2 regions of the Cytobacillus sp. BC1816 genome follow, and region 1 is predicted to be linked to the other one. Evidence: predicted binding sites of a transcription regulator. Region 1 holds the regulator's gene; the other holds the start of a gene.

Region 1 (4,280 bases):
AAGTTCCTGATTCCACACTGCCAAGAAAAGCCTCTAGCGAGGGAAAAGGTGCCCGTACCGCAAACCGACACAGGTAGGCGAGGAGAGAATCCTAAGGTGAGCGAGAGAACTCTCGTTAAGGAACTCGGCAAAATGACCCCGTAACTTCGGGAGAAGGGGTGCTCATTAGGGTGAATAGCCCTGATGAGCCGCAGTGAATAGGCCCAGGCGACTGTTTAGCAAAAACACAGGTCTCTGCGAAGCCGCAAGGCGAAGTATAGGGGCTGACGCCTGCCCGGTGCTGGAAGGTTAAGAGGAGAGGTTAGCGCAAGCGAAGCTTTGAATCGAAGCCCCAGTAAACGGCGGCCGTAACTATAACGGTCCTAAGGTAGCGAAATTCCTTGTCGGGTAAGTTCCGACCCGCACGAAAGGCGTAACGATCTGGGCACTGTCTCAACGAGAGACTCGGTGAAATTATAGTACCTGTGAAGATGCAGGTTACCCGCGACAGGACGGAAAGACCCCGTGGAGCTTTACTGTAGCCTGATATTGAATTTTGGTACAGCTTGTACAGGATAGGTAGGAGCCTGAGAAGCCGGAGCGCTAGCTTCGGTGGAGGCGTCGGTGGGATACTACCCTGGCTGTATTGAAATTCTAACCCGCGCCCCTTATCGGGGCGGGAGACAGTGTCAGGTGGGCAGTTTGACTGGGGCGGTCGCCTCCTAAAAAGTAACGGAGGCGCCCAAAGGTTCCCTCAGAATGGTTGGAAATCATTCGCAGAGTGTAAAGGCACAAGGGAGCTTGACTGCGAGACCTACAAGTCGAGCAGGGACGAAAGTCGGGCTTAGTGATCCGGTGGTTCCGCATGGAAGGGCCATCGCTCAACGGATAAAAGCTACCCCGGGGATAACAGGCTTATCTCCCCCAAGAGTCCACATCGACGGGGAGGTTTGGCACCTCGATGTCGGCTCATCGCATCCTGGGGCTGTAGTCGGTCCCAAGGGTTGGGCTGTTCGCCCATTAAAGCGGTACGCGAGCTGGGTTCAGAACGTCGTGAGACAGTTCGGTCCCTATCCGTCGTGGGCGCAGGAAATTTGAGAGGAGCTGTCCTTAGTACGAGAGGACCGGGATGGACGCACCGCTGGTGTACCAGTTGTCTTGCCAAAGGCATCGCTGGGTAGCTATGTGCGGAAGGGATAAGTGCTGAAAGCATCTAAGCATGAAGCCCCCCTCGAGATGAGATTTCCCATAGCGTCAAGCTAGTAAGATCCCTGAAAGATGATCAGGTTGATAGGTCAGAGGTGGAAGCGTGGCGACATGTGGAGCTGACTGATACTAATCGATCGAGGACTTAACCACATTGGTGAATACTCGGCAAATGCTTCTTCATACATTATCTAGTTTTGAGGGAACGAAGTTTCTTCAATTACATAGTCCGGTGGCGATAGCGAGAAGGTCACACCCGTTCCCATACCGAACACGGAAGTTAAGCTTCTCAGCGCCGATGGTAGTTGGGGGCTGTCCCCCTGTGAGAGTAGGACGCTGCCGGGCATCTGAAAGAGCACCTGATGGGTGCTCTTTTTTGTGTATTTGGATGATTTACCTGAATCCTAAAATATTATTCGGGCTCCCCCTTTTAAGGGAATATATCTATATGTGTCAACCCGGCCTGCATATGCGTCACTTTTTCAATTTATGCTTCACCTCGGCCCAAATATGCGCTGCTTTCACTCATTCATTTATGTCTCAGAATTGAGTTATATGCGTTACCCCTTATTCCACCGTCTGTTTTAAAAGTCAATTCCGTTCTCAGCAAAGATGAATTGTGACAAATGTGAGTTTACATCAAAACATGTTAGATAAAATCAAAAATTGTTACATAAAACTCAATTCATGCTAGATAAAAGTATCATTAACTGCACGGCAGGTTCAGACAGACATTCTTCAGGATTCCACCTCTCTATTCCCACCGAACATCAAGTCAGGACAGCTAACCAGATCACCTGTTCATCTGGTCATCAAGCCCAACACACTTCCCAGCTTCCAAAAAAACTTCTCCATCCAAGCACAAACCCGCCCAATCAAAAATATATTGTTATCGACATTAACTTCCATTTTAAGGTTTGGGAAGTCAAAAAATGGGGGAAAATTATTAATACCCGCCGATTGCAAGAAATTACATAAATCATGTATAATTAATGTCAAATATAGTCAAAGTCAGATAGGGGGAGGCCTGGTGAGGAATATATCCGACATAATTGAAAATTACCTTAAACAGGTTTTAGAGAAGAGTGAAAGGGAAATTGTGGAAATTAAAAGAAGTGAAATTGCTGATAAGTTCCAGTGTGTTCCTTCTCAGATCAATTATGTGATCAACACCCGTTTCACGATTGAGAAAGGCTATGCAGTAGAAAGTAAGCGGGGAGGCGGGGGCTTCATCCGGATTATGAAAGTCCAGTCCTATGACCATGCTGATTTAGTTGACCAAATAATTTCATTGGTGCAGAGCAGGATTGCCCAGAGCAGTGCAGAGAATGTCATTTACCGTCTGGTAGAAGAAGAGATTATAACACATAGGGAAGCTAAAATAATGCTTAGTGTTATAGACCGCTCTGTCCTATATATTGATCTCCCATTCAGGGATGAGCTAAGGGCAAGAATGCTTAAGGCAATGTTAACCACTTTGAAATATAAATAGTAGTGAGCTGGAGAGGTGACGTCATGATTTGTCAGGAATGTAACCAAAGGCCGGCCACGCTGCACTTTACAAAGGTTGTAAATGGCGAGAAAGCAGAGTTTCATCTTTGCGAGAAATGCGCACAGGAAAAAGGTGAACTGTTTATGCTGGGCAGCGGGTCTGGTTTTTCAATAAATAACTTGCTTGCTGGCCTTCTGAATATTCAGCCTGCCTTTCAGGAATCGGGCCAGGACCCTTTTCAGCAGGAGAAAGTCCTGCAGTGTGAGCAATGCTCCCTCACCTTTCAGCAGTTTATTAAAGTAGGCCGCTTTGGATGCGCCAACTGCTATGAGACTTTTAAAGATCAATTGAACCCTATTCTTAGAAGGCTTCACAGCGGAAATTCCTCACACAGCGGAAAAATCCCTGCGCGAATCGGGGGAACCATTCACCTGCGGAGGAATATTGATGATTTAAAAATTAATTTAAAAGAAATGATTGCTAAAGAAGAGTTTGAAAGAGCGGCAGAATTGAGGGACGAAATAAGGAAATTGGAAAAGCAGCTCAATGCCGATCAAAAGGGAGGGGAGTAAGCTTGTCGCTGGAACGTTTCATGAATCAAGCTATTAGCTCCTGGATGAGTGCGGAAGGCCCTGATTCCGATATTGTATTAAGTTCACGAATCAGGCTTGCCCGCAATATAAAGCAATATAAATTCCCCACTTTATTTTCAAATGAAGAAGCAGAAGCAGTCATTGAAAAAATAAAGGCGAGGGTGGAGCATTCTTCTTTTTCAAAACTAGGGGAAATGGAGCTTTTATTAATGGATCGTCTTCAGCCTCTTCAAAAAAGAGTGCTGATGGAAAAGCATTTGATCAGTCCCCATCTTGCTGAGAATTCAACTCATGGTGCCTGCCTTCTTTCTGAAAATGAAGAAGTCAGCATCATGATTAATGAAGAAGACCATATAAGGATTCAATGCCTGTTTCCGGGGTTTCAGCTTTCTGAAGCCTTAAGTATGGCGAATGAAATTGATGATTGGCTGGAGGAAGAAGCCGATTATGCATTTGATGAAAATATCGGCTTTTTAACAAGCTGTCCCACAAATGTAGGTACAGGGCTCAGGGCATCGGTTATGATGCATTTGCCGGGCCTCGTTCTCACACAGCAAATGAACCGGATTATTCCGGCAATTAACCAGCTTGGTTTAGTTGTTAGAGGAATTTACGGGGAAGGCAGCGAAGCTTTAGGTAACATCTTTCAAGTTTCAAATCAGATCACTCTCGGAAAATCAGAAGAGGATATCGCAGAGGATCTGAAAAGCGTTGTCAGTCAGCTGATTTCTCAGGAAAGATCGGCAAGGGAAGCATTAGCAAAGACTTCTAACATACAATTAGAAGACAGAGTCTTCCGCTCTTATGGCATTTTATCAAATAGCCGGATCATTGAATCAAAGGAAGCAGCACAATGCTTGTCTGATGTTCGCCTGGGGATTGATATGCAGTACATTGAAAACATATCAAAAAATATATTGAATGAGCTGATGATCCTGACACAGCCCGGATTCCTGCAGCAATATGCAGGCGGTCCGCTCAGACCGCATGAACGCGATATCCGCAGAGCT
Region 2 (4,280 bases), 790 kb from region 1:
TTCAACAACCGGGATCATGAGCCCATACTTCTCTGTCAGTTCATCGCTCCCGTCAATGTCTTTCTCAATTAAGTTAAAATCGTACTCTTTCTTTAATTCCATTATTACATCCTTGGCTTTATCACACAGCGGGCATCTGCTGCGTGTATAAAACACGACCTCTGGCTGTTTCAATCAGCAAATCTCCTTTGTCAGTCATACCTTTTCCGTTTAGATGATGATGGGATGCCCAGCTGATCCCGATATTTTGCAATCGTCCTTCTGCTGACAACCATCCCCTCTTCTTCCTTCAGCAGCTTCACAAGCTCCTGATCGGATAAAGGCTTTTGCTTATTTTCCTTTTCTATCATTTTACCAATAATCGTCTTGACCTGCTGTGAAGACGTATTTTCATCGGATGTAGTTTTAATCGTGCTTGAGAAGAACGACCTGAGCTCATACGTCCCATATGGCGTTTGCGCATATTTTTCACGGACAGCACGGCTGACAGTTGATTCATGAATATCGAGCTCATCTGATATTTCCTTCATGGTCATCGGCTTCAGATGTGAAGGTCCTTTTATAAAAAAGTCCTGCTGTTTTTCAACGATTTTAAGGGTCACATTCGCAAGAGTCTCTTTTCTCTGCTCTATGCTCCTCATGATCCATTGATAATCCTGCTGCTTTTCCTGAAGAAAGCGGCTGACATTCCGGTCTCCAGAGGCCGCAAACTTTTTATAATAACCTTCATTAAAACTGATTTTAGGAAGCACTTCATCAAAAACACTTACAGAAAAAGAGCTTCCATCCCACTGAATTATCACGTCCGGTGTTATATATGCGGATTTCTCACTTTGGAAGGATGAAGCCGGCCGTGGATTCAAGGTCTGCACGAGGTCGAATACCTCCTGAATCTCTTTTAGCTCCACACCAAGCTGCCTGGCAATCTCTTTCCATTTCTTCTCCGCAAAAAAGGTAAAGTATTCATCTATAATGATTTCAGCCAGTTCATTTCTCTCTGGCAATCTCTTAATCTGCAGGGAAAGGCACTCCTGAAGATTCCTGGCGCCAACACCAGCAGGCTCGAGTTCCTGCAATTCTTCAAGCATCTGTTCCATATTTACAAGAGGCATCTGGAGAGCCTTGGAGGCTGTCTGTAAGTCTGCTCGCAAGTAACCGTTTTCATCAAGGCTCTCAATAAGATGCTCAATTACTTTTTGTTCGTCCTTGTTTAATTTCAAATGAAGCTGCGACTTCAAATATTCATCCAGCATCATCGTCTTTCCGCAGCCAATCTGCTCAATCCAATTAATTTTATCTTTTTCGACTTTTATTCTTGTCGGTTTGACACGGTCATAACGTGGATCCATCGTCTGGACTTGACCGGACTCTACTTTTAAAAGGGGATTTTCAAGTGCCTTGCTTTCCAAAAAAGCAGAAAGCTCCTGTGTGCTGTATTGCAGAAGGGCAATCGCCTGCGTCAGCTCCTGTGTCATTGTTAATTTCATTGTCTGCTGCTGCCATAACCCAGCTTTCAAATTCATCATACATTCCCCCTGTCCTCATTTTACAATATTCCCGGTAAATGTTGTATGGAAATATCTTGGCAAATACAATCACACCGGCACTTCTCCATCTTTCTGAATACTTCACAATATGCATGGAAGAGGGAAGAATATTCATTTTTCATGGTGAAAACTGCGGATTTTAAGGATTTTTTTGAAATTCAGGCTTAAATTTAGGAAGTTTTTTAGATTTATGTGCGGATAGATGAATCTTATTTGCGGATAAGGGCCATTTTCTTGCGGATAAATTTTTTTATGTGCGCATAGCTGAATTTATTTACGGAAAGCGAAAAAAGTAAAAACTCCCTGTCCAAATCAGACAAGGAGTTTTGGCAGCGCCCTCGGCAGGAATCGAACCCACATCTTAAGAACCGGAATCTCACGTGCTATCCGTTGCACCACGAGGGCAGTATTTTTATAGCTGGCTGACCAAGCGCTCAGCCGCTACGATAACTAATTATATGATATGTTTATTCACTTTGCAAGTCTCCTTTTTGTTTAAAAATTGGAACAATGGGTATCATGGAATGAGATAGCACAGCACAGAAAAAAGTGTCGAACGAATCAGACACGATTTCCATGCGATTTGTTTGACCTTAATTGACCATCAGTGTATCATGATAATACATAGGAGTTAAAGAATTTTCTTTACTTGGAAGAACATGCTTGATCATCTTGTGTGATGACCTTATCTTGAAGGAGGAATTGGAAAATGAACCTAATCCCTACAGTTATTGAACAAACAAACCGCGGGGAGCGCGCTTATGATATTTACTCCCGCCTTTTAAAAGACCGCATCATTATGCTGGGAAGCGCAATCGATGACAATGTGGCAAACTCAATTGTTGCCCAGCTTTTATTCCTTGAAGCTGAAAACCCTGAAAAAGATATATCCATTTACATTAATAGCCCAGGCGGAAGCATTACGGCTGGTATGGCTATTTATGATACGATGCAATTCATCAAGCCAAAGGTACAAACCATCTGTATCGGAATGGCAGCATCCATGGGTGCTTTTCTTCTTGCTGCTGGTGAGAAAGGCAAGCGTTTTGCCCTTCCAAACAGTGAAGTCATGATTCATCAGCCGCTAGGCGGAGCCCAGGGACAGGCGACTGAAATCGAAATCGCTGCAAAGCGCATTCTTTTCCTTCGCGAAAAACTAAACACAATTCTTTCAGAGCGCACTGGACAGCCGCTTGAAGTCATTGCGAAAGACACTGACCGCGATAACTTTATGACAGCTGAGAGAGCTCTTGAATACGGTTTGGTTGACCAAATCATTACAAGAAACTCTTTGGATGAGAAGAAAGATAAATAAAAAGAATAAAAAAACAACTCGCATCTTCCCGATGCGAGTTGTTTTAGTTTTCCTTTTGAATATAGTTCGCAAGTGCCTCAAGAGCTTCGTTTTCGTCGTTCCCTTCGGCCTTGAGGGTAATGACTGATCCTGAGCTTACAGCCAGGCTCATCAGCCCCATTATGCTTTTGGCATTTACCTTCTTACCGTCCTTCTCCAGAAATATATCGGATGAGAACCGATTGGCCTCCTGTACGAACAATGCAGCCGGACGTGCCTGTAATCCTGTTTTCAGCTTAACCTCAACCTGTTTTTCCGCCATTGTATATCTCCTCCCTGCTGATCCCTCTGTCAGTGAGCATCTATAGTGTCGCCCACCCGGAGTTTCTCAGCGATTTCATCTATTTTTCTTAATCTGTGATTAATACCCGATTTACTGATATTCCCGCCTGAGACCATTTCCCCAAGCTCTTTTAAAGTGACATCCTGGTAAGCTACACGCAATTCAGCAATTTCCCGCAGTTTGTCAGGCAGAACCTGAAGTCCGACAGTTTGATCGATGAACCGGATATTTTCCACCTGGCGCAGCGCAGCTCCGATTGTTTTGTTTAAGTTCGCTGTTTCACAATTTACGAGTCGATTGACCGAGTTTCGCATATCGCGGACAATCCGGATGTCTTCAAATCGGAGCAGAGCTGCGTGTGCACCAATAATATTTAGGAACTCCGTAATTTTTTCGGCTTCCTTTAAATACGTGATATAGCCTTTTTTCCGTTCAAGCGTTTTGCTGTTCAGCCCGAACGTATTCATCAGTTCACACAGGGAGTCATTATGCTCCTTGTAAAGTGAAAATATCTCCAGATGATAGGAGGAGGTCTCCGGATTATTTACCGATCCCCCGGCAAGGAATGCACCGCGCAGATAAGAACGCTTACAGCATTTCTTTTTAATGAGCTCCTTGGAAATATCGTGTGTAAATACGAATCCCTCACTTAAAATTTTAAGATCATCCAGAATCATGCTGGCCTGTTCCGTTAGCCTGACAATATAAACATTGTTCTTTTTCAGCCGCATTTTTTTCCGGACCAGGAGCTCGACCTGAACGTTGTAATTCCTTTTAATCAGAGTGTAAATCCTTCTTGCAATTGCTGCATTCTCCGTCTGAATATCCACAATCAATTTCCGGCTGGAAAAAGAAAGTGAACCATTCATCCTGATCAAGGCGGACAATTCCGCTTTGCCGCAGCAGTCTTTTATTTCCAGGTTCGTCAATTCTTTTTTCGTTTCCGAAGCGAAAGACATCCCTTCACCCCCTATCCGCAAAAGCGCTAAGCCAGTAGCATATAAAAAGATATTCTTCACTGAGCAAACGTATGCACAGTTTATTTTTTACCGGCAAAAGCCCTTTCACACCTGTATATTACGCGTTAAAACGCCTA

The links. Region 1 encodes CtsR, which represses protease genes until heat stress. Its sites were predicted from a motif close to ATGGTCAATAAAGGTCAAACA; they were not measured.
Region 2: the regulator CtsR is predicted to act here: its motif matches at 2,132-2,152, upstream of clpP (ATP-dependent Clp endopeptidase proteolytic subunit ClpP).

Annotation. Positions count from the first base shown of each region.
Region 1 covers NZ_CP195611.1:105,131-109,410, forward strand. The annotation lists rRNA gene ACR42H_RS00545 (23S ribosomal RNA) at 1-1,338, shown strand, start outside; rRNA gene rrf (5S ribosomal RNA) at 1,414-1,530, shown strand; gene ACR42H_RS00555 (CtsR family transcriptional regulator) at 2,216-2,677, shown strand; gene ACR42H_RS00560 (UvrB/UvrC motif-containing protein) at 2,701-3,249, shown strand; gene ACR42H_RS00565 (protein arginine kinase) at 3,252-4,280, shown strand, end outside.
Region 2 covers NZ_CP195611.1:4,659,475-4,663,754, forward strand. The annotation lists gene ACR42H_RS23680 (glutaredoxin family protein) at 1-174, opposite strand, end outside; gene rpoN (RNA polymerase factor sigma-54) at 192-1,523, opposite strand; tRNA gene ACR42H_RS23690 (tRNA-Arg) at 1,881-1,952, opposite strand; gene clpP (ATP-dependent Clp endopeptidase proteolytic subunit ClpP) at 2,257-2,862, shown strand; gene ACR42H_RS23700 (HPr family phosphocarrier protein) at 2,906-3,163, opposite strand; gene whiA (DNA-binding protein WhiA) at 3,193-4,143, opposite strand; gene ACR42H_RS23710 (gluconeogenesis factor YvcK family protein) at 4,262-4,280, opposite strand, start outside.